DNA from 3 places in the Paenibacillus sp. J22P90 genome. Region 3 is predicted to be linked to each of the others. Evidence: riboswitches for the same ligand, from Rfam matches in the RefSeq annotation. Region 3 holds a riboswitch; each other region holds the start of a gene.
The links. A riboswitch is a leader RNA that binds a small molecule or an ion and turns the genes downstream of it on or off. The one in region 3 is predicted to bind thiamine pyrophosphate.

Region 1 (5,799 bases), on a different contig from region 3:
CGATGCGCAAGCGGCTGCTGACAGCTTTCCGCTGCTTCAACAGCCATCGCATAGCACTCGTCTGACAGGGAAATTTGATATGATCGCAGACCGGCTGCGTCTGATCTATCGCGGATGGCAAGACAAACAGCCCTATTACATCACGCTTTGTGAAGCGCATCTGCAAGAGCTGTTTGTGTATCTCCAGCGGGAGTGGGATCAAGCGGAGACAACCTCCGCAACCGCACTCCTCGCAGAGCAAATGAAGGGGTATATCCAGAATCATTACCGCGAGCATGTGACCAAGGACGAGTTAGGTGCCTGCATCAACCGATCTCCGAATTATGCTGCGGCTCTTTTTCGCCAAGTCACAGGTCAAACGATCAGTGAATTCGTGCACGTCACGAGGATCAAAACAGCCGTCTACATGCTGCGTCACTCTGCGCTGACCGTAACCGAAATAGCCGAATTTATCGGCTATAACGATCCTTCTTATTTTTACCGTGTCTTCCGAAGATTGACGGGTTTAGTGCCAACCGAACTCGTTTCAGATCGTGAAACTATTCGTAAATAATTACATCGTTCCGCCGCCGAGTCGCACATTCGCTGGAATTTGCTCCGGACCTTTATTGATATAGTCATAAATGAACGTACCTACACTAGCTTCATCATATTTGGCGAGCGCCATCGTTTTCGTCCAAGCCGTAACGACCACTTCTTTATCAGCAGGCACGTCTGGATTTGGAACAGCTAGAACCCCTGCGCCAGCCGTCTTGAAGTGAGTCAGATACTCGAGTTGATCGCGCAGCGCCTGAGGTGCATCGGGATGGTAATGAATGATGATATCGCCGTGCTCCAGATTGTGGACAAGCATCTCGTAACCCGGTCTTTCTTTATAGAAGCCAAACTTCAAATCATGGGGGCTATGCGTGCCTGATGTAGGGATTTTCATCTCGTACATTAAGGTGCCATCCTTGTGATCACGTCCGAAATCCTTATCTGTGGTGACCTGAATATTGGCATGGAAATTAAGCTTGTCCAGACTATACTTGCCGGCAGAGCTTTGAATGAGTGAAGTACCCATACAGCCGATGGCAATAATGAGTAGGGCATGTGAAATGGCCTGTGTAATAAAATGCTTCTTTTTCAGGGCTTGCTTTTCGGCCTTTTTCAACCGTGAGGTGTTCCCTTTGTTAATTTTAGCTGCCAGCACATAGCCAATAATGGCGGCAATCAGTAAGGCTAGTCCGATATAAAGCAACGCTGTCATCGTTTTTAGTCCCCTCCTGGATCATTGTAAAATAATGAAGACACTACAAATTGTAGTTTTTATTTGGGGTAGAAGTCAACTTCTACATTAGATCCTGATTTTGGCATCTTAAATAGAGGTTTTGGCGACGCGTATGTGGAATAGTGTACGAAAATGTCTGATTTTGCAAAAGGCAATTAGGAGGAATAGTAATGTCTGAGCATCTGCTCGAATTGAACAGAAGAAACAGCTTAATGGTTAAGCTTTTATGGGCGTGTCTTGCACTGGGAATCGCGGCTGCGTATACATCCGTATCCACGATGGTAACACTTTTCTCGGTCGGTGTACCGATTGCCCTTGTATGTACGATTTTAACATGGAAAAAGCTGGCCATTCCCTATATTAAATATGTTATTGCGGTCGGACTTAGTGCGATTTCCTATTTTTTTATGACGAATACGACGTCGCTAATTGGTGTATTTATTTTGTACCTAAGTCTGGCGCTAATTTCGTTATATATGGATTATAAACCGCTAGTGCTGAATGGTGCGATAGGCCTTATTATCATGAATTATTTCATTACGACGCTAACGCCGCAGGTGGATACGATTGGGGTTAATGCTTTTTATTTGCTAACCATCATGACGCTCATTGGACAAAGCCAAATCGGCACAAGAATGTTTACGAACGTTGCCAAAAGTGCGAAAGATTCTGAGCTGTCTCGGATGAAAACAGATGAAGTGTTAGCAGGCGTACGCACGACAACCGAAGTACTGGGTACATCCAGTAGTCATTTGCAAGAGAATGCCGCTGTGACAGGCCGAATTACAGAGGAAGTGGTTGCTGCTTTTCAGGAAATTACGATTGGTATTGAATCGCAAGCGTCCAGTATTAACGATATAACGACAGCTATTCAGAATGTGAACGAAACGGTTGAACAGACCACGGCGGCCTCAGATACGATGAGCAGCAGATCACGTGATACAGCGAGAATGACGAATGAAGGCAAGACCCAAATGGATGATTTGTCACTCAAAATCAATGATATTACCGTTATCGTCACCGAGACTTCCGTTATTATGAATGAAGTAAACGAAGAGAACGTGAAAATTGGGAACATTGTTTCCACGATTGCCGAGATCGCGAATCAGACGAATTTATTGTCGCTGAATGCTTCGATTGAAGCTGCTCGTGCAGGCGAGCATGGGAAAGGTTTCTCCGTTGTGGCGAACGAAATCCGCAAGCTAGCGCAAAACGCGCACATCGCTTCGACTGATATTTCGGAAATTCTAGGCTCGATCCAGGCGAAGGTCGTGACAGCCGTTGAGAAGGTTGCGGTGGGGATTACAGCTGTAGAATCCGGCAAAAAATCAACAGATAGCGTGAACCAATTGTTCGAGGTTATCAACACGAATACAGCCGAAGTCATGGAGCAAGCAGCGCATCTGCAGCGCATGAATCAACAATTGCAAATCTCCTCCCAGCGTGTAGCTGAAGAGATGACGTCGGTTGCAGCGATCACAGAGGAGTCGGCAGCTTCCGTCGAGGAAGTGCTGGCTAGCGCTGAAGTGCAGCAGCATCGCGTTCAGGATATTGTGGACAGCATCCGCCAATTAAACGGATTAACGCAGGATCTGAAGCATTTGATTGAGAAGTAAGCGTCGCTTGAGCCGCCATGGGAAAAAAAGGATTGCCAAAAAGCGGTTAATCCGCTACAGTTAAGCCAAATGAATAGCAACACGGGTGCTTGATGAAGTCAGGCTGAGATAGTGGCCCTATGCCACTGACCGTTAATCTGATCTGGATAATGCCAGCGTAGAGACCTTAAGTGCTTTTTTCATGCACGAATGTTCAAGCCTGCCGTTAATCCGGTGGGCTTTTTTTGTCCTGATGGGACAAATGGAGCGATGTATCCAAGGTTGGCGTGTTCGCCTATCTCATTGACAAATATGGATTTGAGAAAAGGAGTCGAGTAGAAGATGGCGCAAAAGGAAGCAAGTAAACAAGGGTTGAAGCTGACCGATATTTTGATCACGATTGTGATTTCGGCGGTGTTCGGTGTGGTTTATCGAGTTTGGGGACCGATCTATGATCTGATGAAACCGCTTGGATTGCATGCGGAGCAGCTCAGCTACGGGATGTGGTTCATGGCGGCAACCTTCGCTTTCCTCGTGATCCGCAAGCCTGGGGTTGCCCTGTTAGCCGAATTGGCGGCAGCAACGATTGAGGCGCTGTATGGCGGGCATTGGGGAGTAGGCACGCTCGTGTTTGGGTTGCTTCAAGGGCTGGGCGCGGAGCTGGTATTTGCCGCATTCCGCTATCGTCGCTTTAATGTAGGGGTAACGATTCTCGCAGCCTTTGCATCAGCGGTTATGTCGATCTTCGTAGATACGTATTACGGGTATATTGAACAGCTTGCTTTCTGGAACTACGTCTTATTTATTGTCTTGCGTCTTCTAGGCAGCGCGTTGATCGCTGGAGTGTTCGCGTACTACTTAACGAGTGCTTTGTCTCGCACAGGTGTGCTGAATTTGATTCGTCCGGTGTCCAAAAAAGACTACGACGTACTGGGGTAACAAGATGAGCGAAGGAATGGGCGTGACGAATCTAAGGTTAAAATATCCTGGCGATGACGCCCCCCTGATTTTTCAGGGGGTTTCCTTTTCCATCGAGCCAGGCGAGAAGGTGCTGTTGCTGGGACCTAGCGGCTGCGGGAAATCGACACTGCTTCAAGTATTAAGCGGCATCGTGCCTGACATGATCGAGCTTCCGCTCAAAGCAGACGAGATTTGCAGACCCAGCCGGTGGGGCTATGTATTTCAGGACCCGGATACGCAGTTCTGTATGCCCTATATCGACGAAGAGATCGCATTCGTGTTGGAAAATCAGCAAGTGCCGCGGGAAGAGATGCCTGCGCGCATCCGACATTACTTAGATTTGGTCGGGTTGCAAGTGCCTGATGTTCATACTCTGATTAGTTCGTTGTCGCAAGGGATGAAACAGCGTCTAGCGATTGCCAGTGTACTGGCGTTGGAGCCAGAGGTGCTCTTTCTCGACGAGCCCACGGCGCTGCTGGATGAAGAGGGCACGAAGCAAGTGTGGGACACGATTCGGACCATTAGCGGGGACAAAACATTAGTGATCGTGGAACATAAAATCAGTGGTATGCTGGATCTACTGGATCGGTTAATCATTTTGACACCTGAGGGTGGGGTTCTGGCGGATGGGCCGCCGTTAGCTACTTTTCAGAAGTATAAAGAGCAAATGAAGGAATACGGCATTTGGTATCCCGAGGTTTGGGAGGATTATGCGAGGGAGCAGGGAGCTAGGGTCATGGCCGTGCCACCGCAAAACATTGATCCCGTCATGGTCTTCCGAGATTTCGTCGGACTTCGTGGCGGACAGATAAGGACCTCTGTGGATAACTTTAGCGTATATCCAGGAGACTGGATCACCGTTGTCGGTGCCAACGGTGCAGGCAAAAGCTCGCTGCTCCTCGCGATCATGCGGCTGATCCCGACCCGCGGAAGCTGTCTGATCTCGGGGGCAAAGGGCAACAAAGTCGAGCAGCTTGCGGAGCAGATCGGCTTTGTGTTTCAAAACCCGGAGTTCCAGTTCGTCACGAACTCCGTAGAGGAAGAGCTGACCTATGGCTTGCCAGAGGGTCAGCAGAAGGGCCAGTGGGCAGCGGCTGAGCTGCTGCTCCGAGAGTACGACCTGCTCGCGCTGCGCGAGCGGCACCCGTTCCAGCTCTCGCTGGGCCAGAAGCGCAGGCTCAGCGTGGCGACCGCGATGGTGCGCGGGCCACGCATCCTGCTGCTGGATGAGCCCACCTTCGGGCTCGATGCGCGCGGCACGCTGCGCATGCTTGAGCAGCTGGAGCGGCTGCGCGCCAGCGGAACCGTGATCGTGATGGTCACCCACGATCATGAGATCGTGCAGCGCTGGGCGACGCGCGTCTGGCAGGTCTCCGAGGGGCGCGTGACCGAGGTCGCGCCTGCCCCAGCACCTACAGCTTCCGGAGGTGAGCCGCTGCTATGCAAATAACGTTCAGCTTTCGCGAAACGTGGCTGCATCGGGTAAACCCGGGTGTGAAGCTCACATTGTCGATTCTGCTATTCATCGTTGTCGTCTTCACACATAATCTCAATACGATGCTGGTTTTAACGTTGGGCGCGCTATTGCCGCTCGCCCTGATGTCGGGTCACCCAGCAAAAAGGCTTTTGCTGTATGCTTCGCCCTTTCTGCTGCTGTTTGTGTCATCCTCCCTAGGGATGATGATGTTCGGCAATGGGGAAACGCTATGGTTTCACTTCGGAATCATTCGTATTACCGAGGAAAGCTTCTACCGCGGGATTCATCTTGGTTTGCGAGGGCTGCAGGTTGCCTCCGTGGGCTTGCTGTTCAGCTTGACCACGCGGCCTGTCGCGTTGTTTTACGCGATGATGCAGCAGTGGAAGGTCGCGCCGAAGTACGCGTACAGCTTTCTGGCAGCCATGCGGATGCTGCCTGTTATACTCGAAGAGCTGCAGACGCTTCGCTACGCGCTCAAGGTTAGAGGCAAGCGACAG
Region 2 (5,799 bases), on a different contig from region 3:
TGAAGTCCGGAAGCTTGCCGAGCAGACGAGTTCCTCTGCCAAACAGATCGCTGATCTCATTCAAGATGTGCAATCGAATAATGAGGCATCCATCGCTTCTATGGATCGGGTTATTGTGACCTTCGAGCACGGAAATGACGCTGTTGTTGCAGCAGGGCATGCTTTTGAACATATAGCCAAAGCTGTTCATTCTATTGCCGTACAAATGCGAGATATTAACGGAGCATCCCAGCAGGTTTCCGCAAGCACACAGCAATTCAGCGTGACGATGGAGGAAATTTCGCACCTTTCTACACAGCTGGCGAAGAACGTGAAATCCGTCAGCAAGCGGACTGATCAGCAGGATCAGCTCATTTGCAAAACGTCGCAGTTAGCGGATTTATTAGGTGCGCTAAGTGATAAATTGAATGACATTATGAAGACGACTGAGCAATCATTCTCCCAAACATAGCAGTTACATTTGTTTAACACCATTAACAGTTAAGCTTGGCGTGTCACTTTTCAACGCATATTTCCGATTAAGCAGAAAGCCAAAGAGGGATGCGAGCGACTGCTGAAACAGCATGCCAAGCACGACTGGAATCGCCACGGGCGGCGGGAAATAAGCTACGGCTAGTACCGCGCCCGCACTAATATTGCGCATACCACTGTTAAAAGTAAGGGCAACCACGACATCTTGTTCCCAGCGGAACAATCTCGCAACGAGCCAACCGAGCATGTAGCCCAGCGAGGCTACGATGAGCACAAAAGCGGCTAATCCCAACAATTTAGCGTTGAAATCACGCAAATAGGGCGCAATGACGGAGCTATTAATGGCAACGACGATGCCCATGAAAATTTTAGAAAAAGGCCCTAAACGGCCGCCCCATTGCTCCTTAATTTTTCCTCGCGTCCATTGATTCAGCCCCATCCCGATGAGAGAAGGAACGACGATCATGAAGAATAATCCTTTCATCATCGCGAACGTATCGAGCTGCACTTTGGTGCCGACTAACACAGAGAGCGTATAGGGCACGACGAAAGGCGAGAGAATCGTATCCATCAGGATGATCGAAAGCGTCAGTACGATATTGCCGCGATAAATCGCGACCCACACGAAGCTAGTTATCCCCGTTGGAATGGCTGCGGCCAAAATAAGTCCGGTAATCGTCAACGGTTCATGACTATAAACCACATGCCCGAGACCGAGCGCAATTAGCGGCATCCCGACATGTAGAATGAATAAAGTCGTAAGCAGCGGCAGTGGTTGTACGACAACCTTGATGAATTCTCGAAAGCTGGAGGCGATACTCCCCGAGAAGGTCATGAAAGCAAACAACCACGGTGATAAATAGGTGAATCCCGATAAGTGGCTTCCGAGCAGAACCCCGATAAGAACACTAATAGGCGTGATGAGCGGCATGATTTTTTCTAATTGACGATTCAACTGAGGCAGCATCTAGGTGACCATTCCTTTCGTAAATAGCTCAGAACAAGTGCATATGTAAGCCGATGTGATGATGATTTTTCAATTGTAGCAGATCAATAAACAGAAGATAAGAGTCGATTGGACAATCGTTAACGTCATAAACAAAAAAAAGCACGCCATCCGAAGATGACATGCTCTTAAATACACCTAAATTATTTACCAAGTAAAATTTTCGTGTACGGAGAATCGATAGGCAGCATGATGACAGGCTCCCCTTTAAACGACACCAAGTAACTATCCAAGGTACGGTAGAAATTGTAAAAGGCAGGGTCCTTGCCGTAAGCCGTGTTGTAAATTTTAGCCGCCTCTTGCTCGCCTTCAGCCACGATTTTCTTCGCATCCGCTTGAGCTTGTGCGATCAACTCGCTTGCCTGTCTGTCGGCCTTGGAAGTGATTTTCTTGGACTCCTCATCGCCCTCGGACAAGTACTTCGCCGCAATGGATTGGCGGTCGGAGATCATCCGTTTGTACACGCTTTGCTTGTTGGAATCCGGCAGATCCGTGCGCTTGATGCGCACATCGACGATTTGAATACCGTAGTTATCGCGCTCCATCAACTCCGAAACTTCCTTCGTAATTTCATCGTTCAGATTACCACGCTGCGTATTTTCGCTAATGATATCACTGTAATTGATTTCCGATAATTTCCGCCTAACGGTGTTGTACACAGCGGCATCAATCCGCTCTTCCCCGCCTGTGATCGATTGAATCGTACGCAGGAATTGCTGCGCGTCGTCGATCCGCCATACCGTATAGTTGTCGACTTCGATCGGCTTTTTATCTTTCGTAAGGATAGAAGTAGGCTTGCTGTCATACACCATCTGGTATTTAGGAAGCGTGCGTACGGATTCGATGAAAGGTATTTTAAAATGAATGCCAGGCTCGGTTTGGATCCGAACGGCCTCACCGAATTTGAGCACGACGCGGTATTGACCTTCTTTTACAATAAAGATGGAGATCAGGAAGAAAAACAAGAGAACTACCCCAAGGATGGATCTGAAAATCCATTTACGTTGCATACTCATTTCGCAGCCCCTCCTTGCGTCGTGCCCGTTGCAGCAGCAGGTGTGCGCAGCAGTTCATTGATCGGTAAATATTTAACCGTTTCGCCGGTGCTGTCGCTGATGAAAATTTTCGCGTTCGGCAATATTTTTTCTAACGTCTCGATGATAAGCCTGCTCTCTGTGACGGATTTATTATTGGCGTACTCCGCATAAAGGGCGTTAAATTTCGCAACATCCCCCTGCGCATTCAAAATCCGTGATTTCTTCTGAGCTTCCGCATTCTCAAGAAGTGCCTGAGCGTTACCGCGCTCCCGAGGAAGGATATCATTTTCGTATTTCGTCGCTACGTTAATCTTCGTGTTCTTCTCTTCGCGAGCATTCGTAACGTCTTTAAAAGCATTCTGCACATCGCCAGCTGGCGGCTCGATATCTTGGAACTTCAAATCGACGATATGGATACCAGTTTGATATTTCGTCTGCATTTCAATCAATCGCTCTTTGACCTTGCCTTGGACCTCCGTTTTTCCTTCTGTGATGGCAAAGTCGAGCGCTGTAGCGCCGATTACTGAACGAATTGCTGCACTCGCGGAGTTGCGAAGAAACAATTCGGCATTATCAATGTTGTACAAGTAGTTGCGCATGTCACTGATATTCCATTCCACAACGGCATCAGCGGATAAAATGTTTTCATCCCCCGTAATCATCATTGCTTCTTCTTCGACGGGAGTGATTTTACCATTGGCCTCACGGAAGCCGATTTGGATACGCTGTGTCTTTTTAGCAGGAAGAACAATGACTTGTTGAATTGGAAAAGGGAGTTTAAAGTGCAGCCCGGCTTCTTTTTCAGTTGTGTATTTGCCGAGTGTTAGAATGGCTGCTTTCTCATGCTCCTGCACGGTGTAGAAGGTGGACTTACCAAAGATGAGGACAAGAACGATAATGAGGCCGATAATGATTTTGGTTACTAAACCAGGAGGAAGAGAGGAAGGTCTTCGTCGATCGGGTTCTGGCAGTACAAATGGTTCCACGGAAAACACCCCTTCAATTATAAGATAGACTGATATGCTATACGGGAAGTTTTGGAAATGGTTTCAGCAGGAAAATACTTATTTCCAAGAGTTGACTGTCATGCTATGATATTGAGTAATTGCATACGAATGAATCCCTAGGGGCGCCGAGAGGCTGAGACAGTGTAGACTGAACCCTTTGAACCTGATCTGGTTTATGCCAGCGGAGGAAAGTGGAACGAGCTTTGGAGCCGATTTAATATCTGTTTATGATGCGGCAGCCTACAACCACTTTCTGGAGGAAAGTGGTTTTTTTGTGTTTCAAGGGCAACGTCAGGTAGAGAGGAGTCGATCATCCTTCGATGTTAGAGAAAGAGCTGCATGTCATATCGGGTGGGAAGCTTACATGGTCAGAGATAGCAAAGGTTGCGGCACAGATTCATCCGTATGTCACGGCCATTCATATTCGCGAGAAAACGAAGTCCTTGGACGAAGTGTTTATCGGTGTGCAGTACTTGTTGGAGCAAGGGATTCCAGCTAAAAGCTTGTATGTCAACGGTTTTCCTTCCATTGCGCTAGCCTTACAAACCGGCGGGCTGCAGCTGCCAGGCTCGACGCCAGCGCTAGTAATTCAGGATGAGCTATGCCGGGGGATTGGGCGCATCGGCGTTTCTGTTCATCAGGCAGATGAGGCAAAATGTCGGGAAAAAGAGGGCGCCGACTATGTCATGTTCGGTCATATTTTTGCGACAAACTCGAAGCAGGGAGCGCCTCCCAGAGGCTTAGAACAATTACGGGATTTAGTTAATCACGTTAACATTCCAGTGATTGCGATTGGTGGCATGACGCCTGCGAGAGTTAGGTCTGTACTGGATACCGGAGCAGCTGGCGTCGCAGTGATGAGCGGAATATGGGAAGCAGCGGATCCTCTCGGAGCCGTTCAGGCCTATTACAATGAGCTTCGGCAGATAGAGGTGAGTTAAATGTCAGCAGCAAGATCAGAAGTCATCATCGTTGGCGGCGGTGTTATCGGTACTTCGATTGCCTATTACTTGGCTAAAAGAGGGCAATCCGTCACGCTGCTTGAACGAAGCCAGCTGAGTACGGAAGCCTCAGCTGCGGCAGCGGGCATGCTCGGCGCGCAGTCTGAGATGGAAGACACCGGCGCCCTGTTTCAGTGGGCGCGATTGAGTAGATCTATGTTCCCCGAGCTAAGCGGGGAACTGCGAGAACTCACGGGCATCGACATCGGTCTCGTCCGTGAGGGGCTGCTGAACGTCGCGCTCAGCGACGTTCAAGAGGAAGAGCTGCGCGCGCGGGAGAAGCTCCAGCGCGCCGCAGGCGAGCAGGCCCAGTGGCTCAGCGCCGCTGAAGCCACGGCCATAGAGCCCGCGCTGAGCGGAGCTACGCGCGGAGCGTTGTACCTGCCGGGTGATGGGCAGGTGGATGCGCCTTTGCTGGCGGCGGCCTTCGCGCAGGCAGCGCAAGTGCTGGGGGCGAAGGTGCAACCGTTCGCCCAGGTGCAAGGGCTGCTGACCGCGAAGGAGCGCGTCATCGGCGTGCAGACGGCCGCCGGTCCGCTCTACAGCGACCACGTCGTCGTTGCCGCAGGCACGTGGAGCGGTCAGCTGCTGGCTGGCATCGGCATCGACTTGCCGATGTATCCGGTGAAAGGCGAGTGCTTCTCCGTGAGGACGCCGAAGCCTGTATTGAAGAAAACCCTGTTCTCGCCAGGGTGCTATATCGTCCCGAAAGCCGGCGGACGGCTGGTGGTCGGCGCGACGGTTGTGCCCCACAGCTACGACCGCAAGGTGTCGCTCTCGGGTTTAGCCGAGCTAATGGAGCGCGCGAGGGGACTGATGCCCGCGCTCGGCGACGCCGAGTGGGAGAAGGCTTGGTCGGGGCTGCGCCCGCAGACCGCAGACGGACTGCCCTACATCGGCAAGGTGCCGACGATGGAAGGCTTGTATACAGCGTGCGGGCATTATCGCAACGGGATTTTGCTGAGTCCCATCACTGGTAAGGTGATGGCAGATTGGATTTTAGGCGGAGATGGCGCAGGCGAACAGGGGATACAAGCGATAGCTCCTTGGCTGAATGCCTTCAGCCCTGATCTGTCGCCAGAGTCCGCGCGTCATCGGGATCATGACATTTTTTCAGCTACAGGAAAGGAATTGATAAGTATTGAAACTGCACATTAATGGTCAGCAGGTAGATGTACCCGATACAATTCGGACCGTTGTGGAGCTGCTCGCGCACTTCGATTTAAGCGACAAAATGCTCGTGGTTGAGCATAACGCAGCCATTTTACATAAAGAGG
Region 3 (5,799 bases):
TGCTGCTTAAAAAGAGAACAAAACTCATTGTGATCGTTGGTCTGAGCATTGCTGTTGTTTTATCTACATTGCTATGGCTCATTCTACGGGTTATCGTCATCCGCCCATTAAGTAAGCTGCGAGAGGCGGCTGTTATTGTCAAACAGGGCGGGGAATTGCCCAAGCTGCAGTTCAAAGCGTCACCAGAGATCGATGAAGTTTCGGAAGCTTTCAATGATATGGTTACTAATTTGGATGAACGCTATCAGGAGCTTGGGCAGGCACTGCATACGCTGCAAGTTACGCAAGATCAGCTCGTTCATTCAGAGAAAATGGGCGCACTGGGCAATCTAGTTGCCGGTGTGTCGCATGAAATTAACACTCCGATTGGCATTGGTGTGACCGCTATATCTTATCTGGACCAGAAGACGAAGCAATTTCAATCGTTGTATGAGTCCGGGAAGATGAAAAAATCGGATCTAGAACAATTCCTCTCGATCACCCATGAGACGAATGCGATGGTTCAATCGAATTTGGAACGGGCCTCATCGTTGGTAAGAAGCTTCAAGCAAATTTCTGTGGATCAAAGTGTAGAGTTGAAACGGACTTTTCTTTTAAAAGATTATCTTGAAGGTATTTCTGCTAGTCTAAAGCCAGCGCTCAAGAAATCACATATGTACTTGGACGTTGTCTGCGACGAAAAACTCCAACTATTCACGTATCCTGGGGCCTTATCTCAAATCATTACAAATTTAGTTATGAACTCATTAAATCATGCTTATGAAGCTGAGGATGAAGGTCATTTAAGTATCCGTGTCATCGCCCAACCCGACCATATTCAGATTGCCTACTCCGATGATGGCAAAGGGATGACGGAAGAAGTATTGGATCGCATTTTTGATCCGTTCTTCACAACGAGCCGCGGGCAAGGCGGGACAGGCTTAGGGATGAATATCGTATATAACCTCGTAAAAGAATCTTTAAATGGCACCATTCAATGTTCCAGTGTATTGGGACAAGGCAGCTTGTTTATGATAACAATCCCCAAAGAGGAGGAAGCCGAACTATGACGAAGGAAGTGGAGTCTGTCGATGAGGATGAGCTTCTTTTTGCTGCAGAGGAAGATGATGTAGATGTAATTGCGAATCAGCGATCGGTGGAGCAGGATCCGTGGATCGTACTTATTGTAGATGACGAAAAACAAATCCATCAGGTTACGAAAATGGTGCTGCAGGATTTCGAATTCGCTGGTAGGAAATTGAAATTTTATAGTGCGTACTCAGCGGTGGAAGCCAAACAACTACTGAGAGAGCAGCCACAAACGGCCCTTGTTTTATTAGATGTCGTCATGGAACATGAGGACGCGGGTTTACAAATCGTTAAATTTATTCGTGAACAATTGAATAATCAGGCTGTGCGCATTATTTTACGTACGGGTCAGCCTGGTCAAGCGCCTGAGCGTACTGTCATCATGGATTATGACATTAATGATTATAAAGAAAAGACCGAGCTGACCTCTCAGAAGCTATTCACCACAGTTGTTACAGCGTTGCGATCCTTTCGGGACATCAAAACGATTGAAAAAAGCAGAGTAGGCTTAGAAGAAATTATTAAGTCATCGGCGACATTATTTGAATTACAGTCGATGAAGAAATTTGCGTCAGGTGTTTTGACTCAAATGACCTCCATCGTTAATTTGCATAAGAATGCGATTCATTGCAGCTTCGCTGTGACCAAGGGTGTTGAAGATATTTATATTCTCGCGGCAAGCGGGGATTATGCGGCGAATCAAGATGCGAGAGCGCGTGATGTCGTTCCTACGGATGTGCTCGAGGAAATTGAGTTAGCCTTTCAGACTCGAAAAAGCAGCTTTGGGGCGGATCGTTTCGTTATCTATTTCCAGAGCAAGATGGGCATGGAAAATGTGATATTCATGAATGGATTCAATGCTCTCAGCGAATGGGAGCACTATCTCGTAGACATTTATTGCGCGAACGTGTCTGTTGCCTTTGAGAATATTTATTTGAACAACGAGCTCGAGAGCACGCAGCAGGAAATCATTTATACGATGGGTGAGATTACAGAGACTCGGTCACAAGAGACGGGTCATCATGTGAAAAGAGTGGCCGAATATTCGCGGTTGCTAGCGCTGAAATATGGCTTGTCTGAGCAGGAAGCAGAAATTATACGACTCGCCACGCCAATGCATGATGTAGGCAAGGTTGGGATCCCTGATGCGATCCTGAATAAACCTGGCGCTCTAACCGCTGAAGAATTCGATATCATGAAGACCCATTCTAATTTAGGCTATGAAATGCTTAAGCATTCGAATAAAAAAGTACTTCACGCCGCGGCGATAATTGCACATCAGCATCATGAACGGTTTGACGGGACGGGATATCCACAAGGCCTTAAAGGGGAGAACATCCATCTATACGGCCGGATAACGGCTTTAGCAGACGTATTTGATGCTTTGTGCAGCGATCGGGTCTATAAGAAAGCATGGGAATTAGATCGTGTGCTGGATTTATTGAGATCTGAACGCGGTAAACATTTTGACCCGGTTATTGTGGATCTGTTTCTAAGCAATTTAGATGAATTTATGGTCATCAAAGAGTTGTATAAAGAAAATCGTTAATCACCTTAAGGATTTCTGAGGGCATAAGATCAGGATCACCTTCTCATACTACGGTTGAGATGATGGAGGTGAAAGTAATGCCAAAAGTTAATCGACCTGATAAGAAAAATAATCAACAAAATGCCGCTCACTTCACGGAGGAAGCACAAACGCTAAAGGCACAGAACGCGGCCGAATTTCCACCAAGCCTTAATAACATTAGTAAAAACAAATCTTAATTTTACCAAATGCTTACTAAACCCTTGTTCCTTCTCTGGAACGAGGGTTTTTGGCATTCTATGTAAGTGTCAAAGCGTTCGGATGGAAAAGTTGACGTACACGTTAAATTTCGGCAAAATAAAGGTTGAACTGGGATTTCCCTCAATTAGTCTTGGAAAGCAGGATGAATTCTACGTCTTTGTCTCATTTTCGAAGAAACAAAGCCATTTATTTTAATTTACAATTCCTGTATGCTAAAAAGGGGCTTGAGATAGACAGAAAGAAGGTGTCACCATGGAAGGCATTGGACTCGTACTGGAAGGCGGAGGTATGCGAGGCGTATACACCGCAGGAGTCTTGGAATACTTTATGGAAAATAATTTATATTTCCCTTATGTGGTTGGTGTTTCGGCGGGGGCATGTAATGCCGTTTCATATATTTCTAAACAACCTGGGCGGAATAAGAAAGTGACGATCGACTATGTCGCGGATCACCGTTATTTAAGCTATCGAAACTTATTGCGCAGTAAAAGCATATTTGGTATGGATTTTATTTTTAATGAGATCCCGAATCGATTAGTGCCTTTTGATTATGATACGTTTTATGCTTCTTCCCAACAATTTGCGATAGGAACGACGGACGCACATACAGGGGAGCCGATTTATTATACGAAGCATGAGCTGCAGCTGCAAACGATGCCGATCGTACAAGCTTCCAGTTCATTGCCTTTTGTAGCTACACCGATTCATTTTGATGGCAGAACATTATTTGATGGCGGATTGGTGGATCCGATCCCTGTTCAAAAATCGGTCGCTGACGGCAATAAAAAACATATTATTGTCTTAACGAAGGAGCTTGGCTACCGCAAACGGCCATTTAAGCAGCGCTGGTTAGCGAAAAGCTTTTATCCGAAATACAACGGTTTAGTGGATGTGCTTGTCAATCGAAGTGAGATTTATAACAGCACGTTAGAAACGATTGAACGGATGGAAGCAGATGGCAGTGCGCTCATTATCCGACCTTCAACCAAAGTGGAAGTAGGACGGATGGAGAAGGACCCGCGCAAGCTTGAGAAATTGTTTGAGCTTGGCTATGAAGATGCGAAGAAGCTTGGGCAGAAGTTAAAGGAATGGTTACTTCGTTAAAGGTTTGCTTTTTGTCGAAACTTGCGGTATCTTAGAAATTAACCAAATAAAGAACCCACGGGAGCTTGAGATGTCAGGCTGAGATTGTGACCGTCATTGTCACTAACCGTTAATCTGATCTGGGTAATGCCAGCGTAGAGACTCTTATAAATGCACATCCAGCGATAATTTCGCTTGGAAATATCATTTTCTACACATGGCGCTCCCGGATAACGGGGGCTTTTTCTTATGGTTACATAGAGAAAGAGGAGAGGGAAATCAGCAATGAAATGGAATAAAATCGCACCACTCGTACTTGTCAGCTTGACCGTTTTCATGGCGGGCTGCGGCAACAATGCAACGAAGTCCGCACAACCGACAGATGGGGCTAAAAAGCTAACCGATGTGAAGGTTGTTCTAGACTGGACGCCGAATACCAATCATACAGGACTGTATGTGGCGAAGGATCAAGGTTTTTTTGAGCAAGAAGGTTTGAACGTTCAGATTATAGCGCCAGGTGAAGGCGGAGCGGATACGATGATCGCCTCTGGAGCGGCTGAGTTTGGTGTGAGCTATCAAGAAAGTATTACGCAAGGCCGGGTTCAAGGAGTGCCATTAGTTTCGATTGCAGCAGTTATTCAACATAATACATCAGGCTTTGCTTCACCGGTTGCGAAGAACATCAAAACTCCGAAGGATTTTGAGAACAAATCATACGGCGGCTGGGGAGCTCCTTCTGAGAGTGCCATGATCGATTCGTTGATGCAATCCGAGAAAGCAGATCCGAAGAAAGTGAAAATGGTGAATATCGGCGACGCGGACTATTTTACTGCAGTCAAACGCGATATTGATTTTGCTTGGATTTACTACGCTTGGACAGGTGTTGACGCAGAACTTCGCGGTGAGCCGCTCAACATGATTTATTTAAACAAGTATTCGGATAAACTGGATTATTATACACCGGTTCTGGCGACAAATGAGAAGATGATCTCTTCGAAGCCAGAAATAGTTAAGGCATTCGTAGCTGCGGCGTCGAAAGGCTATCAATATGCGATATCCAAGCCAGAAGATGCGGCTAACATTTTGATCAAAGCTGTTCCTGATCTAGATCCTAAGCTAGTCGTCGCTAGTCAAAAATGGTTAAGCCCACGCTATCAGGATGATGCAGCACGCTGGGGCGAGCAAAAGAAATCCGTGTGGGAAAACTACGCAACCTGGATGCTTGATCACAAGCTTTTAGAGAAAAAGCTGGATGTGGATGCGGCATTTACGAACTCATTTTTACCGGGAAGCACGAAATAATCAAATAGGCTAAAAGAGGAGAATTCCAATGGCTAATGCGCTTGTCAGTATTCAAATCATTCCCAAAACGGTGAATGGGGAAGACGTAATTCCTTACGTAGACCGTGCAATTGAAGTGATCGCGAAGTCTGGTGTCAAATATTTCGTGTCCCCGCTGGAAACGACAATGGAAGGCGAGCTGGATCAGCTTTTATTGATTATCCAAGATATGAATACCGCGATGATCGATATGGGAAGTCCGAACGTCATCTCGCAAGTGAAAATCTACTTCAATCCGTCAGGCGCTTCGATGGACAAGTTGACGGAGAAATACAGATAATGAACATCCATCGCTGGATCAAAGCAGGATGGCCGCCACTCGTGGTAGTCATCCTTCTGTTGTTTATTTGGCAGTTTGCGGTTACATGGGGAGGAACGGCCGATTGGCTGCTTCCGAGCCCTCTTAAAATATGGCGTGACGGCACGACAGATATGCCGCGTGTGTGGATGCATATGTGGGCAACTATCCGTCTGATGTGTATTGGTTTCAGTGTGGGAGCACTTGGCGGAATTCTTGT

Region 1: it holds a riboswitch for thiamine pyrophosphate, as region 3 does, so the genes downstream of both, AC58UX_RS24785 (ECF transporter S component) here and AC58UX_RS16445 (ABC transporter substrate-binding protein) in region 3, are expected to answer to the same signal.
Region 2: it holds a riboswitch for thiamine pyrophosphate, as region 3 does, so the genes downstream of both, AC58UX_RS12200 (thiamine phosphate synthase) here and AC58UX_RS16445 (ABC transporter substrate-binding protein) in region 3, are expected to answer to the same signal.

What each region holds. Positions count from the first base shown of each region.
Region 1 is NZ_JCAUAY010000008.1:214,419-220,217, reverse strand. It holds gene AC58UX_RS24800 (helix-turn-helix transcriptional regulator) at 1-553, shown strand, start outside; gene AC58UX_RS24795 (DUF3105 domain-containing protein) at 554-1,249, opposite strand; gene AC58UX_RS24790 (methyl-accepting chemotaxis protein) at 1,441-2,886, shown strand; TPP riboswitch at 2,958-3,068, shown strand; gene AC58UX_RS24785 (ECF transporter S component) at 3,208-3,804, shown strand; gene AC58UX_RS24780 (ABC transporter ATP-binding protein) at 3,809-5,275, shown strand; gene AC58UX_RS24775 (energy-coupling factor transporter transmembrane component T family protein) at 5,266-5,799, shown strand, end outside.
Region 2 is NZ_JCAUAY010000003.1:420,785-426,583, reverse strand. It holds gene AC58UX_RS12220 (methyl-accepting chemotaxis protein) at 1-451, shown strand, start outside; gene AC58UX_RS12215 (bile acid:sodium symporter family protein) at 455-1,438, opposite strand; gene hflC (protease modulator HflC) at 1,621-2,493, opposite strand; gene hflK (FtsH protease activity modulator HflK) at 2,490-3,500, opposite strand; TPP riboswitch at 3,630-3,728, shown strand; gene AC58UX_RS12200 (thiamine phosphate synthase) at 3,842-4,462, shown strand; gene thiO (glycine oxidase ThiO) at 4,463-5,680, shown strand; gene thiS (sulfur carrier protein ThiS) at 5,664-5,799, shown strand, end outside.
Region 3 is NZ_JCAUAY010000004.1:458,242-464,040, reverse strand. It holds gene AC58UX_RS16465 (sensor histidine kinase) at 1-1,049, shown strand, start outside; gene AC58UX_RS16460 (DUF3369 domain-containing protein) at 1,046-2,617, shown strand; gene AC58UX_RS16455 (hypothetical protein) at 2,695-2,835, shown strand; gene AC58UX_RS16450 (patatin-like phospholipase family protein) at 3,110-3,961, shown strand; TPP riboswitch at 4,009-4,119, shown strand; gene AC58UX_RS16445 (ABC transporter substrate-binding protein) at 4,226-5,242, shown strand; gene AC58UX_RS16440 (thiamine-binding protein) at 5,271-5,561, shown strand; gene AC58UX_RS16435 (ABC transporter permease) at 5,561-5,799, shown strand, end outside.